4 regions of the Cellulosilyticum sp. WCF-2 genome follow, and region 2 is predicted to be linked to each of the others. Evidence: riboswitches for the same ligand, from Rfam matches in the RefSeq annotation. Region 2 holds a riboswitch; each other region holds the start of a gene.

Region 1 (4,295 bases), 1.2 Mb from region 2:
AACCTTGGTACTTCTCTGCAATAAAGTCTTTTACTTCCTTGCTTCCTAAAGCTTCAATAAGTGCTTTAATATCTTCTCTATTTTCGTCGCCTTCACGTACAGCTAAAATATTAGCATAAGTTTGGGCCATTAAAGAATCTGCTGCCTCTTTTGCTAGAGCATCCTCTTCTACATTAAGTCCACCTTGAATAGCATAATTACCATTAATAACTGCAAAATCCACATCTTGAAGTGTACGTACAAGCTGAGCTGCTTCAATTTCTACTATTTCAATGTTACGAGGATTTGAAGTAATATCTGTTTTAGTTGCTGCTAAACCTGCTGACTCATCTACAGTAATGATACCTAAATCTTGAAGAAGCATTAAAGCTCTTGCCTCATTAGTTGTATCATTGGGTACCGCAATTTTAGCTCCATCTTTGATATCATCTATACTAGATGATTTTCCTGGATAAATGCCAAATGGCTCATAGTGGACAGCTGCTACTGATACAAGATGTGTACCATTCTTACTATTAAAATCATCTAAATAAGGTTTATGTTGAAAATAATTAGCATCTAATTCTTTATTTTCAAGTGTTAGGTTAGGCTGCACATAATCTGAAAACTCCTTAATTTCAAGATCATAGCCTTTTTCTTTCAAAATAGGTTTTGCTACTGCTAGAATCTCTGCGTGTGGTGATGTAGATGCTCCTACAACAATTTTATTACTTGCTTCACTTTTGCCACAACCTGCAAGAAGTGAAAGTGATAATACAGCTACCAAACTTAAAGTTAATAATTTTTTCATTTTATTTCCCCCTGGTTTTCATTAAGATTTATTTTCTTTTATCTTGCTTTGTTGCTATTTTCATACCTATACCTTGAATACATTGAACGATAATGACTAATAAGATTACCGTTACTAACATCACTTCTGTTTGATAACGATAAAAGCCATAACGAATGGCAATATCTCCAAGACCACCACCACTTGTAAAGCCAGCCATTGCTGAATAGCCTAAAATAGTTGTAGCTGTAATAGAAGCACCTATCCATAAAGAAGGTTTCGTTTCAGGTAACATCACTTTCCAGATAATTTGAAAAGGTGTAGCTCCCATAGAAAGAGCTGCTTCGATAATGCCGTGATCTAATTCTTTAATAGAAGACTCTACCATTCGCCCGATAAAAGGGGCTGCTGCTACAACTAAAGGTACAACAGTTGCTGTTGACCCTATAGTGGTTCCCACCACCCATCTTGTAAAAGGTTGAATAAAAATAAGTAGAATCAAGAAAGGTACTGAGCGTGTTATATTGACTATCACATTTAAAATGCTGTTAAGCCATTTACTAGGCAATAAATTTCCTTTTTCTGTAACAACTAAGGCTATACCCAAAGGTAAACCTATCATATAAGCTAATAAAGTAGAAAATAAGGTCATGTATAAGGTCTCGAATATCCCTATTGTAATGGTTTTAATCATTTCAACATCCCACATTTTACATAACCTCCTCTACAATTAGTTCTCTTTGTCTTAAGTAATCTAAGACACGCATTGCTTGACTTGTATCCTCTGGCAATTGAAGTACCATTTGTCCCATTGCTTTATCTCCTACCTGTTTCATATCTGCATAGATAATATTGACATGAGCCTTACACTCTAAAATCATACTTGCTATAGCTGGATCATAAGCTGAACTGCCATCAAAAATAATGCGTGCACATTTCGTGCCTATGTACTGACTAGGTGGCATGCCATTTGGATAAACGAGTTGCTGCCCTACTTGACTTTGAGGATGAGTGAACACTTCTTCTACTGTTCCAACCTCTACAATTTGACTATCTGCAATAATGGCAACATGAGAACAAATCTCCTCTACAACCTTCATTTCGTGGGTAATAATAACAATGGTAATACCAAACTTCTGATTAATTTCTTTTAGCAATGCTAAAATAGATTGAGTTGTACTTGGGTCTAAGGCCGATGTGGCTTCATCACATAAAAGCACCTTAGGATTAGTAGCTAATGCCCTAGCAATGGCTACTCTTTGCTTCTGCCCTCCTGAAAGCTGTGAAGGATATGATTTCGCTTTATCACTTAACCCAACTACCGCTAATAACTCTTTAGCTTTTTCTCTTGCTTCTTTTTTCTTCATACCTGCAATTTCTAATGGAAAACAAACATTATCTTCTGCTGTACGTTGCATCAACAAATTAAATTGTTGAAAAATCATACTCATAGACTGTCTGGCTTTCCTAAATTCTACCGCACTTAATGTACCTAAATCTTTTCCATCAAAGTATACTTTACCTTTGGTTGGCTCTTCTAGATAATTAATACATCTTACGAGGGTACTTTTTCCAGCGCCACTCATACCAATGATGCCATAAATGTCTCCTTTATAAATATCTAAGTTAACATCTTTTAATGCCGTGAATGTTCCTTGATCTACTGAATAGGTTTTACTTAAATTCTGTAAAGATATAATTGGCTGATTGAATACTTTCTCCATTTTTTCCTCCTTCTAGAAACAAAGTAAACCTCTCTTATTTTTAATGATCACTAAAAATAAGAGAGGTTTACTTTGCTTTGATTCATCCGCCCTTATCTTCCAGAACCTTAGGTTCTGCAGGAATTAGCACCTTTCACTTAAGTGTGGTTGCTGAGGTATCATAGGGCCTGTTCCCTCCACCTCTCTAGATAAGCTTTTCTATTGATACTTAGTATAATCATGTTAATTTGAAAAGTCAAGAAATAATTTCTATTTTTTTCTAATCATCTTTAATTTGCTTTCTACTAATGCTAATACTTCTAACGCATCTTCCCTGCGGCTTACTACATCATAGCGATCCATATCAATGACTACAACTTCACTGGCATGATAATGACTCATCACCCATTCATCATATCCTTCCCATAGTTGTCTATAATAAGCTTCAAGCTGTGCATCTAATTCATAGCTTCTACCACGTTTCATAATACGCGATAGCACTGTTTCAAATGATCCCTTTAAATAAATCATTAAATCAGGTGCTTTCTTAGGAAGTTCCTTTAACTCTTGCATCATATTATCTAACAAACGATCATACATTTGAAATTCTAAATCCGAGATTCTTCCTAGGTCATTATTAACTTTAGCAAAATACCAATCTTCATAAATACTACGATCAAGTACGTTATTATCATGATACAATGCACTTTTAATACTTCTAAAACGTGTATCTAAAAAATGTAATTGTAATAAAAAGGGATATCTTTTCTTTTCTATTTCTTCTTCACTTGAAGTATAAAAAAGAGGTAAAATTGGATTATTATCTACACTTTCATAAAATACTTCCGTTCCAAAATGCTCTCCTAAAAGCTCTGCAACACTGGTTTTTCCCAGACCTATCATCCCACCAACAACTAGCAACATTCTTCACCTATCCTTCTCACTTATCTCAAAACAACTTCTTCTATCATAAGTGTTTACATAATCATTGTCAATTGATTGATAGGCATGTTTCATTTGGACTTATTTTCATAACATTATAGACTTACTTTTAAAATCATAACCTTCTGCTATTGCTAAATCACCTATCACCTATTTACAATTCTTTATTATCTATTATCATGTGATTACATCAAAAAACTGTGTTTAAAAGCTCTCACTTTTAAACACAGTTTTCTATCTTACTTCCAATCTTTCAAAATGTTGATATTACTTGCTTCATAAACTGTATCACGCCTAAAGTTACCAGTTTCTTCATCATAAACACAATCAAATGTCATCATACCTGCTCCAGCTTTATACTGAACTAATACATGTACTCTTTCATAATCGTTATAATCTATATAAACTAAATATTCTAAGCCGCCTAATTGAATATAACTTTTTTCAAATAACGGATAAATATCATCACCTTTTTTGACAACTAAGGTCCAAACTTGGCCATCATCTAAAAAATAACTGCCATCATCCGTTATTTCTCCTTGACAGTAGACCTCAATGGTTTCATTGCTACCATCTAAATCAAAATCTACATCAAAACTACTAAAACGATTTAAACCTTCTAAATATGTAGCATCTTGAATAGGTGTAATCATTTCGCCTGAATGGGGCATCCCCATATCATCTGTTTCAAGCTTTAGATATTCAATACCTTCATGACCATTTTTCCCATCTTCAGCTATAACATAGTCAATACTTTTATTTTTGTAGGTCACTGTAATCATAATCTGCGGAATACCTTCTGGTCTTACAGCATACAGAAGTAGACCATAACCTTCTGGTGTTCCTTCTTTTGCATATAAGGTATCTTTTGCAATAAAGCG
Region 2 (4,295 bases):
AAATATGCGAAGAACAAAATCCTTATATGCTATAATGAGAATAGTCTTATTATAGAAAGCAGAAGTCTTGCATCAACTGATTTTTTTTGCAAGGTACTTTTTGAAAACTTGAGTTATACTGCTGTTAGAGGTGAAATTGGTGATGGAATGGTTAAGTAAGATGAATGATGCTTTGGATTACATAGAGTCAAATATAACAGGTAAAATTGATTATTGCGAAGTTGCCCGTGTTGCCTGTTGCTCTTTGACGCGATTTCAAAGAATGTTTACATTCATGACAGATTTAACAATAGGAGATTATGTGCGGTTTAGAAAAATGTCTCTTGCAGGTGAGGATATTAAAAATACTGATATAAAGGTAGTGGATTTAGCTAATAAGTACGGATATGAATCTCCAGAGGCATTTACGAGAGCTTTTCAAGCTTTTCATGGTATGCCGCCAACGATTGTCCGAAAGCTGGGAATAGCCAAAAAATATCAGCCAATCACTTTCCAAATCAAGTTTGACGGAGGTAGTATCATGACTGGTTCAAAATCATTAGTTCGTATTGAAGAATTAAATCATATGAAAGTAGTTTCCTTTCAAGTAAATTGTGACAGACCTGAAACTTTGGCATGGAATCAATTACGAGAGGGGGCTGTAAAAAATCTGAATGACTATGAAGCTAGGAGATATATAGGTTTTGTACCTAATGGACATCACCCAACAGGGGAAGAAAATGATTTTCATGAATATAAGGCTCAAATGGTTTTGCATGGGGAAGAAGGACTCAATACAACTTTGCTAGGCGCAAAGGTGAGTGATGCACCTAAAGGCCTATTTCTTGTGGGTGATGTGGTGTTGAATGAATTTAATGAAGATGGAACTTTAGATATAGGTTTATCCATGAAAAAATCATCACAGACTATATATGAGTGTATGTTGGATATGGGCGGCTATGATGTGGATTTTGACGGTCGAAATTATTTAGAAGAACATCTTTTTTCGAAGGAATGGTTTTTAGCTGACAATCCCTCGAAGGTACCAGTAGAATTTAAGTTTTGGCTTCCTATAAAAAAGAAATAGATTTTTCACCTTTTTTGAGTGAGTAAATTAAGAAATATTGTGATAGAGAGCTATCTAGCTCTCTATTTTTATTGTATAGGAAAGTCCTGCTTTCCTATACAATAAAAATAGACTGCTGCAATTTGGTGCAGTAGTCCTCTAAGTCTTAACTTTTATTGGATTTCAATTAATCGTTTTGCTTTGGGTACTTCTTCTTTTGGAATATTTATCTTTAATATACCCTCTTCTAGTTTAGCTGTAATGCCTTCTACTTTAACATCTTTTAAGCTAATCGCACGCTGCATAGAAGCAATGCGACGTTCTCGATGGATATATTGATCTTTTTCATCATTCATTTCTTCTTTTCGTTGTACGGCTATAATCAGTTGATCGTTCTGATAGTCGATGGCAATGTCTTCTTTTTTTACGCCTGGCATCTCTGCTTCAATAGCATAGCCATTAGCATCTTCTTTAATATCTACCTTAAAGGTGTCATACTTAAAATCCCTTAAGTTGAGAAGATCATTGTTAAAAAAGTCATCCATTACATGATAAAAGTCTACAAATCCGTTGTTGCTCCTTTGAACTGCTTGACGATTGAATGGTGTTAATCCAAACATATAAACTCCTCCTTTAAGAAACCTTTTTATAGTTTTGTTAGCACTCTCATTGGTCGAGTGCTAATTACACTTATAATATAGGCTTCTTAAATGTCATTGTCAAGTATTTTTTTAATATTTTCATAAAAATTTTGTATTTATAAAATATGCTTTCAAACCTTCATTCAAAAAGTAACTTATAGTGTCAGAAACAATCTATTACTAAAATACTAGGAATTAAAAATGTGGAAATTCATAGTTGTAAAAACCAAGTAAAATCAATACATGAGGTTCAAAAGCTTGAAAAATCAATATCTAGCTATAGGAAAAAACTATATTTTAAATATAAGCAATTTTATTGACAATATTCGACGAAGAATATATACTACAAAACATATTAAAACACTAAGAAATAAAAACACAGAAATAAAAAACTGTTTCTTATCGAGAGAGGCTGAGGGATAGGCCCTATGATGCCCAGCAACCGGACATTCCATAAGTGTACACGGTGCTAATTCCTACAAACGTAGAGTAATTAAAACTTTGAGTTTGAGAAGATAAGAAGGTGAGTTCTGCTTTATTTGAGCTACTTTCTTATCAATAAGAAAGTAGCTTTTGTATTTTATATAGTAAAACATATATAGGTTAGAACGATCTTCTACAGATGAAGGAGTTTCTAAAACAACAGGGAGGTGGAGTAAATGTCGCTAGCAGCTGAAAAATTAAAATATCGCTTATTAGGAGTAATCAAAGGCGATACTTATAGATATTCCCAAAATGTGCAGGGGGACTTTAGTAATTTGCAGCCAGGGGAGTTTGATTGGTGGAAATATAAGTATTACATAAAGCAGATTGAAAGAGCAGAGAAAGGTAGTCAAATTGAGGATTATTTTAAAAAGCAAGACCTTACATTTTCATTACCAGAGGCATTTGAGATAACAGGGAAATTTACTTTAACAGCGGGTGGAGACTTACTTTCAGGAGACCAGTTAACACCAGAGACAACCGAGCATTTCTGGGATGAGGTAGAAGACTTTTACTTTGATGGAGTAGACAGCATTTACGCTAATTTGGAAACGCCTATAGCTTCTTCTAAACCAGTTCAGAATGCACCAAGAAGTGTTAATAGTACGCCAGAGCTTAATGGAACACTAGGTATGTTTGAAAGATATTTACATGGTGGAAGAGGGATTAATTTTTTCTCTACAGCTAATAATCACTGTTTAAATCAAGGAGAATCAGGGCTTATTGAAACCTTAGAATTGATTGATAAAAAAGGCTGTAAACAGGTTGGGACAGCTAGAAGTATAGAGGAACAAAGAGACATTCCCATCATAGAAAAGCATGGGGTAAGGGTAGCATACTTAGCTTATACCTTTACTCTGAACGGTGATCAAGTGCCAGAGGGAAAGCCATATTTAGTAAACCATGTCAAGCTGAATAACCCGGGAGAAAAGCTAGATTTAGTGAAGGAACATGTACAAATTGCTAGGGAAAAGAATGCTGACATTGTAGTTGCCTGTCTCCATTGGAGCTTAGAATTTGAATCCTACCCTATTCAAAACATCATCGATATGGGACATCGGGTATTAGAGGAATGCGGCGTAGATATTATTATAGGCAATCATGCTCATGTCGTGCAGCCTATTGAAAAGTATAGCTTCATAGATCCAATACAAGGAGTTAGGAAAACAGGACTGATTGCTTATTCGTTAGGCAACCTGGTAGGAGATTTTAATACGTTGAATGCTTTACTTGGGATTCTAATAAAGATTGAATTGACTAAAGGAATCCATAAGGAAAAAGAAGTAACGGTGATAAGCGATTTAAAGGTATTTCCTTATTATATCTTTAAGCAATATGAAAAGGGAAAATATAAGGAAATTAAATTATTAGATTTCATTAAACTGATAAACAACATAGAAAAAGGACAACTTCCTTATGTGTTTACAAAGAAACAGCTCAAAGAAATTGCTCATTTAAAAAGACTATTTTTGAGGTTAATGCCAGAAGACAATGCAGGTATTCTAGAAAAAAACTAGGAAGAGGGGAGGAAAAAATATGATTAAATTAAGTCATATACATAAGACCTTTCATACAAAGGGTACAAAGGTTGAAGCACTAAAGGATATTAATTTAGAGATAGAACAAGGCGATATTTTCGGAGTAATTGGCTATAGTGGGGCAGGGAAAAGTACGCTCATTCGCATCATTAATTTACTAGAGAGGCCTGATGAAGGAGAAGTAGAGGTAGACGGCGCCATACTTACTCAAATGAATAAAAAAGAATTGTCTAGAGTGCGTAGTAATATCGGGATGATTTTTCAAGGCTTTAATTTAATGAACAGTATTAATGTTTATGACAATATTGCAGCGCCTCTTAAAAATTTAAAGTGGAATAAAAAAGAAATTGAAGAAAAGGTCAACAACTTACTAGAGTTAGTAGATCTAACAGATAAAAAATATGCTTATCCTAATCAGCTGAGTGGTGGGCAAAAGCAAAGAGTAGCTATTGCAAGGGCACTAAGCAGTGATCCAAAGATTCTGCTATGTGACGAAGCTACTTCCGCTCTAGACCCTACCACAACCAAATCTATTCTTCAGCTTCTAAAGGAAATTAGATATAAGCTGAATATTACCATTGTAATCAT
Region 3 (4,295 bases), 1.2 Mb from region 2:
ATTTGGTCATCTGTAAGACCCATTGCTTTATAAGTTTCTGTTAATGTAGCTGCTTGTGCATCAATAGCTTCTGCACAAAGATCAAAGAATGCATCTACTAATTGTGAATCTTTAAGTTCAACAGTATAAGTGTTATCTTTTTTGGTAACTGGAACCTCTACTTTAGAATTAGCATAAATATCAAAACCTTGACTTGATAGTTTCGTTATTTGCTCTTTGCTCATTCCTGACATTTCCATAGCACTTGTTAAATCAAGAGCTAAATAGTCTTTACTTACATCTACTAATGTTGATGGATCAACACCTGCCATAGCCGCTACATCTTTAATAAAGCTTGTACTTACATAGAACTTCATACCATCCATATAGAATTTAATAGGTGAAATTTTAAATGGTGCTTTTGTAACGTCAATCTTTTGACCAGAAAATTCAACATTCTTAATAGTCATAGTAGCTTCCATCTGTAAGTCTTTACTATTTGAATAACTTACAACTTCTGCATTTGCCTTAAATGATTCTCCTTGATAAGTAAAGCTTACGTCTAAATTACTTTTTGTCTCCATCGCTTCCCATGTAGAAACTGTCTTTAACTCATTAATTAGTTCTACACCTTGAGCATTACAACCTACCATAGTAAACATCATTACAAATGTTACCAATAAGGCTAATACTTTTTTCTTCATTACAAATCCCCTCCATAAACCAAATTAATAAAATATTTTTTTATTTATACAGAATACTATAGCACATTTAGATTTCGATACCACTAGAATTTATGATTAATTAATAATTGTAATGTAGTTGTAATATTAATTCTTGTTCATGCAAAAAGCGTTGCTACGATTTTTCCTCGTAACAACGCTTTTTTATTTTAATCACTCTCTTACTCTCTCATCTCACAATTCATATACTCTTCTAAAAGGCACTCTAGACAGCAGGATTCAACCAAAGCTTTCCTATACGGATTATATTCTAGTCGCCTACTTCTCTGCTGCAGCTTTTAATATTTCAGCTTTATCAGTTCTTTCCCATGGTAAATCCACATCAATACGACCAAAGTGTCCATAAGCTGCTGTTTGTTTGTAGATAGGTCTTCTAAGATCTAACATCTTAATAATACCTGCTGGTCTAAGGTCAAAGTTATTACGAACAAGTTCTACTAATACTTCATCACTAACAACACCTGTACCATGTGTATTTACGAGTACTGATACTGGCTGTGCTACACCAATAGCATATGCAAGCTCAATTTCACATTTTTTAGCAAGACCTGCTGCTACAATGTTTTTAGCTACGTATCTAGCTGCATAAGCTGCTGAACGGTCTACTTTAGTTGGATCTTTTCCAGAGAAAGCACCGCCACCATGACTTGCATAACCCCCGTAAGTGTCTACAATGATTTTACGTCCTGTAAGACCTGAGTCTCCTACTGGTCCACCAATTACGAAACGTCCGGTCGGATTAATAAAATATTTTGTATCTGCATCCAATAAGTTCTCTGGAACAATTGGTTTAATAACATATTCCATAATGTCTGCATGAATTTGTTCTTGGGTTACTTCTGCTGCGTGTTGCGTTGAAACAACGATTGCATCAACTCTTATTGGTGTATCTCCATCATACTCCACAGTAACTTGTGTTTTACCATCTGGTCTAAGATAATTTAAAGTACCATCTTTACGTACTTCTGATAAACGTTTTGATAATCTATGAGCAAGTGAAATTGGCATTGGCATAAGTTCTGGTGTTTCATCACAAGCAAAGCCAAACATCATTCCTTGATCCCCTGCGCCAATAGCTTCAATTGCATCATCTGTCATCTCACCTTTTTTAGCTTCTAAAGCTTTGTTGACACCCATAGCAATATCTGCTGATTGTTCATCAAGTGCTACAATTACACCACATGAGTGTCCGTCAAAACCATACTCTGGTGCGTTGTAACCAATTTCATTAATAGTGTCACGAACTGTTTTATTGATATCTACATAACAATTTGTTGTAATTTCTCCCATTACTAATACAAGACCTGTTGTAAGTGCTGTTTCACAAGCAACTCTTGCATTTGGATCTTGCGCAAAAATAGCATCTAAAACTGCATCAGAGATTTGGTCAGCAATTTTATCTGGATGCCCTTCTGTTACTGATTCTGAAGTAAATAATCTTTTTGCCATATCATAGCCTCCTTTAATTTTGTGTAAGACAGAAAACCATATAAAAAACCCCTCATTAAAAATGAGGGGTTAGCGTTCGCACAGTCATCCTCATCTTACGTAATAAATACGTGGGAATTGGCACCTTAGCTTTAAACTAGGTTGCCGGGTTTCATAGGGCCCTGTCCCTCCACCTCTCTGGATAAGAATTTTTATTCTATTTTCGATTTATTTTAACATTATTATTTTTTATTGTCAACAAGAGGAACATTTCTTAAACTTCCTCTTCGGTTTTGATAGCTTCATTAGCCATTGCTGCTTTATTTTCATCACTAATCTGCATTTGAGCAGCATATGTATTGGTCATTTGTTTATACATAGCATCAGAAAGACCGATGCCCCCTGCTTTAACCATTTCATCACATAAATTATTGATGTAAGTATCCTCAAACATAGATTCATAATCACCTTTAGCTATCAAACTATCCCCTGAAAGCATAGATGATTTCATTTGCTTAAACATCATGCTGAGCATATAACCTTCAAGTTCATCACAAGCTTCTTTTAGTTCTGTGTCATCTTTCTTTGCCATAGCTTCTGATAAAATAGCCTCAAAATCTTTTGTTCCTGCTGTATCAGCAGACTCCGTAGCTACTTGCTTTTGCAAATCTAATAGACTTGAAACCCCTGAAATTTCCATCTAGCTATCCTCCTTAGCTCTTAAGCTGATTAGCTTGTCCTAACATATCATCGGCTGCTTTAATAGCTGTTGAGTTAATTTCATAAGCTCTTTGAGCAATAATTAAGTTAACCATTTCCTGTGCTATTTGTACATTGGAACCTTCTAGGTAACCTGTACGAATCGTTGTTTTAGTTAAGCCATCATCATCAACCTCTGCTAAAGGCTCTCCGGAAGCTGGTGTTTCTTTATAAAGGTTATCTCCTACAGCCTCAAGTCCTGCTCTATTAGCAAATTGAACAATTCTTATTTGAGCTACATCCATTTCGAGTCCTGTCTCATCTAAATAATAAATATTTCCATCTTGCCCTATTTCAAGCTTATCCATAGGAATTTCTGTCCCTACTACAATAGACTCACCTTCTGTAGATAGTACTGGATGCCCATCGGCTGTAACTAACGCATAACTTCCTTCATCAGGAATCATAGCAAATCTAAAGCTACCATCCCTAGTATAAACCTCAGAACCATCTGTCTGACCAATAGCAAAAAAACCATTTCCAACTAAAGCAAGGTCTGATTCATTACCTGTTTCTTGAAGAATGCCATTTGTATAATCTCTAGAATTAGCTAGCGCACGTACACCATGCCCTACTTGTTTAACTGTAGGTGTCGCCTGTGCATTAGGATCATTAGCTTCTCCCATCGTTGTATAGAGCAAGCTTTTAAAGTTAGTTGTTTCTTTTTTATAAGCTGCTGTATTAACATTAGCCATGTTATTAGAAATGGTATCTACATTAAGTTGCTGGGCGGTCATACCTGAAGCCGCTGTATATAATGCTCTAATCATATTCTTCCTCCTATACTCTACCTAATTCATTAACAGCTTTACCAAGTAAACTATCTTGTACTTGAATCATTTTTTGATTTGTTTCATATGCTCTTGAAACGGTAATCATATCTACCATAGCAGTTACAGGATTAACATTGGCTGATTCTAAATAGCCCTGAATGAGCTGCCCTTCAAAAGGCAGCCTAGCCGCCGTACTACTATATAAGTTATTGTCCATTTTTGTTAATGCCCTACTGTCTTCAAATCTAGCTAATTCTAAGGTATCAATATACTGACCATCTAATGTTACTTCTCCTTGACTGCTAATCACTACATCTCCACCAGTGGCCAGAAATTCTTCGCCTAAAGTAATGGGACCATCTAATCCCATAACAGGATAGCCTTCTTTAGTCACTAAATCTCCATATTGATTAATAGAAAAATTACCATCTCTTGTGTAAGCTTCTCCATTTGGAGTTTGCACTACAAAAAAGCCATCTCCTTGAATAGCCACATCAACCATTTCCCCTGTTGAAATAACTGAACCTTGAGTAAAATCTGTATAGACCTCGTCAATCTTTGCCCCATAAGTAATATTACCTATTGGTCCATTATTAGGCACTTGGTTTTGAGT
Region 4 (4,295 bases), 630 kb from region 2:
CGATGAGCTTCTCTATTAGAGAGATTATCGAACTGTTTAGCCATAAAGCTAGTTGGGATTTGCTTTGCTAATTCTTCTGCTTTTTGAACAGCACCTTCAATACCTTCTTCTGTTGGAGTAACAATTAATTCTGCACCTAAGGCGCGCATTAGTATTTGTTTTTCAATAGCAAACTTAGCAGGAATAACAATTTTAAGTTGATAGCCTTTTTCAAAGGCAGCCATGGCAAGGCCTATACCGGTATTACCAGCAGTAGCTTCGATGATGGTATAGCCAGGTTTAAGTAGCCCATTTTTTTCGGCATCTTCTAAGATCTTTAGGCCAATACGGTCTTTAACACTTCCCCCTGGGTTTAGATATTCTAGTTTACCAAAGATATTAATATCAGGATTAGGAGAAATATGATTGAGTTTTAAGAGTGGGGTATTACCAATAAGTTCACGAATATCATTAATATAGTGCATGAGATGTACCTCCTTCAGATATAGAAAGATTAAGTGCATGGGTTAAATCAGTTATCAAGTCGTCAGCATCTTCGATGCCTACAGAAAGACGAAGTAAACCATCTGTTATACCTAAGGCCTTTCTTTGTTCTACAGGAATAGAAGCATGTGTCATAGCTGCTGGAAGGCAAATAAGACTTTCTACACCTCCTAGACTTTCTGCCAGAGCAATGAGTTTAACATTTTCTACGAGCTTTAGAGCGACCTCGGGGTCACTAAGTTCAAAAGAAATCATAGCGCCTAAACCTGGATAATAGATTTTACTTACCTGAGGTAGAGTGTGTAAGAAATCAACAATCGCTTTAGCATTAGCTTGAGCCTTTTCTAATCTAATAGCCAATGTTTTAATACCTCTTATAAGTAAAAAGCTATCTTGGGGGCCAAGTATCCCACCTACAGCATTTTGTAAAAAGCCAAGTCGTTCTTTAAGGTCTTCATGAGCAACAACTACAAGCCCAGCAACCACATCACTATGTCCGCCTAAATATTTGGTGCCGCTATGAACAACAATGTCTATGCCGTGTTCTATAGGACGTTGAAGATAAGGGGTTAAAAACGTGTTGTCAACAACCGAAATGAGGTTATGACTTTTGGCGAGTGTACTAATCGCTGATAGGTCTGTGATTTTCATTAATGGATTAGTAGGTGTTTCAATAAAGATGGCTTTAGTAGTAGGCGTGATAGCTTTTTGAACAGCTTCAAGGTCGGAAGTATCTACTAGAGAATAAGAAATGCCAAGATGAACGAATACCTTATCGACTACTCGAAAAGTACCACCGTAGACATTATCAGATAGAAGAATATGATCTCCTGTTTTAAAAAGCATAAGAACTGTAGAAAGAGCGGCTAAACCAGAAGCAAAAGCAAAACCAGCGATGCCACCTTCTAGATCTTTAATAAGTTCTTCTAAAGCCTGTCTTGTAGGATTACCTGTGCGTGCATATTCAAAGCCTTTATGTTTACCAATCCCTTCTTGTCTAAAAGTAGATGTTTGATAAATAGGAATATTAACTGCGCCTGTAAAGGCATCTTCAGAGATACCACCATGGATAACCTTTGATTCAAATTTCATAAAATAACCTCCTTTAAATTGGCAATAAATTTTGTAATATATCAAATTTTTTAAATTAAAGAGAGTATACATCAAATTTAATTCCTAGTAAATATATTTATTTTAAAGGAATTAAAAATGTGACAGTCCAAAAAGAAAAAGTTATTGATAGTCAAAGACTAAAGCAAATAAGAAAATAATAATAAATAAAACTTATCCATTAATGGTTCTATAAAAAAAGAAATTTCTAGTAACTTCAAGGGAAATTAAAAAGAAAATAAAATAAAAAATATATTAAAAAATAGTTGACAATTTAAAAAAATAAAAATATACTACTAAACATATAAAACAACTAGGAAATAAAACCAAGTGAATAATTTCTTATCCAGAGAGGCAGAGGGACTGGCCCAGTGACGCCCGGCAACCTGAACATGTTATAAAATGCTCAAGGTGCTAATTCCAGCAAACCAGAAGTGGTTTGGAAGATAAGAGTATGTAGCATAGTGAATTTTAAAAGCTGCTTTCTTATCTTAAGAAAGCAGCTTTTATAGTTTGTAAAATATTACTTTTAAATGAAGTAGGCAGAAAAACACAGAAAAATGAAAGAAACTACAAGATCAAGGTTAATTAAAGGGAGGAAACAAGATGAGTAAGTTAAGTCATAGATTAGATGGGTTTGGAGAATCCGTGATTAGGAAGATGACGCGTATTGCTAACCAACATGGGGCTATTAACCTTTCACAAGGTTTTCCTGATTTTGATCCACCTAAGGCATTAATAGAAGAATTACAAAGGGTAGCCATAGAGGGGCCGCACCAATATGCAGTGACTTGGGGAGCACAAAATTTTAGAGAAGCTTTAGCCAAGAAGCAAGAACATTTTATGGGGATTAAATTAAACCCAGATGAAAATATCGTAGTCACTTGTGGTAGTACAGAGGCCATGATGACAGCTATGATGGCTATTTGCGATAGCGGTGACAAAGTTGCTATCTTCTCACCTTTTTATGAGAACTATGTAGCAGATACAGTGCTTTGTGGAGCTGAGCCCATTTACATTCCACTTAAACCACCTGCCTTTAACTTTGATAAAGAGGAACTTGAAGCAGCTTTTAAAGCAGGTGCTAAAGCTTTGATTCTCTGTAATCCATCTAATCCAACTGGAAAGGTATTTACTAAAGAAGAGCTACTAGACATTGCACAGCTTGTTAAAGCGTATGACGCTTATGTCATTACAGATGAAGTTTATGAGCATATCGTTTTTGAACCATATAAACATCATTACTTTGCATCGCTACCTGGCATGTTTGAGAGAACTATTTCTTGTAGTTCACTTTCAAAGACTTATTCCATTACAGGTTGGAGATTAGGTTATGTAATAGCACCGAAGGTTATTATTGATCAATGTAAAAAGGTACATGACTTTTTAACAGTAGGAGCAGCAGCCCCTCTTCAGGAAGCTGCAACAGTAGGACTTAAATTAGAAGATGACTACTATAAAGAACTTACAGCGTTATACGGAAAGAAAAGAGAGTTGTTCTTGTCAGGGCTTGATAGCATAGGACTTAAGTACTTTAAGCCAGAAGGTGCTTATTATGTCATGGTTGATATTGAAGAATTTGGTGTTTCATCAGACTACGAATTTGCAAAAAGACTTATTAAAGAAGTAGGCGTAGCAGCTGTACCAGGTTCTAGTTTTTTCAAAGAACCTGTTAATCAATATATACGTTTCCACTTTGCTAAAAAACCAGAAACACTAGAGCTAGCTTTAGAGAGATTAACGCAAATAAAAAAACATTTTTAGGAGGTGCTACAATGATTCGTTTTGAACAAGTAAATGTAAGCTTTAAACAAAAAAATCAAATCGTTAATGCCGTTAGTAATGTATCACTTCATATAGAACCAGGAGAAATCTTTGGAATAGTTGGGGGGAGTGGCGCAGGTAAAAGCACCTTAGTAAGAACCATTAATGGATTACAAAAGCCTACTTCAGGCAGTGTTTTTGTAGAGGGAGAGGATGTAACAAAACTTTCTTCTACAGAGATTAGGGGATTACGAAAGAAAATCGGCATGATTTTTCAACACTTTAATTTAATCTCAAGAAAAACAGTAGGGGAAAATATAGAGTTTGCTCTTAAAGTCCAGGATTATCCTAAAGCTCAAAGGCAAACTAGAACTAAAGAATTACTTGAGCTAGTGGGCCTAGAAGATAAAGAAAATGTTTATCCAGCTAGTTTAAGTGGTGGGCAAAAACAAAGGGTAGGTATAGCAAGAGCTTTAGCAGCGAATCCAAAGATTTTACTTTGCGATGAAGCAACTTCTGCATTAGATGTGCAAACAACTGAGGAAATTGTGGATATCTTAAAAGGAATTAATGCTAAGTTGGGGATTACTATTGTGTTTATCACGCATCAACTAGAGGTAGCTAAAAGGTTGTTCTCAAAAGTAGCAGTAATGAGTCAAGGTGAAATTATAGAAGTTAATAGCGCTTACGAGTTATTTGCTAGTCCCCAATCAGCATTAACAAAAAGATTAGTAAAGACTCAGATAAAGGTACCAGAGGAGATTATTAATGCAGCAAATGGGGAAATCATCAAGTTGACTTATAGGGGTGACAAGAGCCTAGAGCCTATTATTGCTTATACCAACAAGAAGTATGATGTTGTACTTAACATTCTACATGGTCACATTGATTACATTCAAGAAAAGCCAGTGGGTGTCTTGGTAGTTAGTATAGAGGGA

Evidence for each region. Region 2 has a riboswitch for S-adenosylmethionine ahead of EKH84_RS05145 (CapA family protein). Riboswitches for the same ligand answer to the same signal wherever they lie in the genome.
Region 1: another riboswitch for S-adenosylmethionine. It lies ahead of EKH84_RS10475 (methionine ABC transporter ATP-binding protein); the one in region 2 lies ahead of EKH84_RS05145 (CapA family protein).
Region 3: another riboswitch for S-adenosylmethionine. It lies ahead of metK (methionine adenosyltransferase); the one in region 2 lies ahead of EKH84_RS05145 (CapA family protein).
Region 4: another riboswitch for S-adenosylmethionine. It lies ahead of EKH84_RS02340 (pyridoxal phosphate-dependent aminotransferase); the one in region 2 lies ahead of EKH84_RS05145 (CapA family protein).

Annotation. Positions count from the first base shown of each region.
Region 1 covers NZ_CP034675.1:2,345,689-2,349,983, reverse strand. The annotation lists gene EKH84_RS10485 (MetQ/NlpA family ABC transporter substrate-binding protein) at 1-790, opposite strand, end outside; gene EKH84_RS10480 (methionine ABC transporter permease) at 819-1,478, opposite strand; gene EKH84_RS10475 (methionine ABC transporter ATP-binding protein) at 1,480-2,493, opposite strand; SAM riboswitch class I at 2,583-2,688, opposite strand; gene EKH84_RS10470 (deoxynucleoside kinase) at 2,743-3,396, opposite strand; gene EKH84_RS10465 (hypothetical protein) at 3,654-4,295, opposite strand, start outside.
Region 2 covers NZ_CP034675.1:1,162,672-1,166,966, forward strand. The annotation lists gene EKH84_RS05135 (helix-turn-helix domain-containing protein) at 143-1,066, shown strand; gene EKH84_RS05140 (Hsp20/alpha crystallin family protein) at 1,219-1,665, opposite strand; SAM riboswitch class I at 2,083-2,208, shown strand; gene EKH84_RS05145 (CapA family protein) at 2,346-3,686, shown strand; gene EKH84_RS05150 (methionine ABC transporter ATP-binding protein) at 3,706-4,295, shown strand, end outside.
Region 3 covers NZ_CP034675.1:4,728,158-4,732,452, forward strand. The annotation lists gene EKH84_RS21550 (hypothetical protein) at 1-683, opposite strand, end outside; gene metK (methionine adenosyltransferase) at 981-2,171, opposite strand; SAM riboswitch class I at 2,259-2,359, opposite strand; gene EKH84_RS21560 (rod-binding protein) at 2,425-2,850, opposite strand; gene EKH84_RS21565 (flagellar hook-basal body protein) at 2,864-3,679, opposite strand; gene flgF (flagellar basal-body rod protein FlgF) at 3,690-4,295, opposite strand, start outside.
Region 4 covers NZ_CP034675.1:534,199-538,493, reverse strand. The annotation lists gene EKH84_RS02350 (pyridoxal-phosphate dependent enzyme) at 1-464, opposite strand, end outside; gene EKH84_RS02345 (trans-sulfuration enzyme family protein) at 451-1,575, opposite strand; SAM riboswitch class I at 1,933-2,046, shown strand; gene EKH84_RS02340 (pyridoxal phosphate-dependent aminotransferase) at 2,200-3,357, shown strand; gene EKH84_RS02335 (methionine ABC transporter ATP-binding protein) at 3,369-4,295, shown strand, end outside.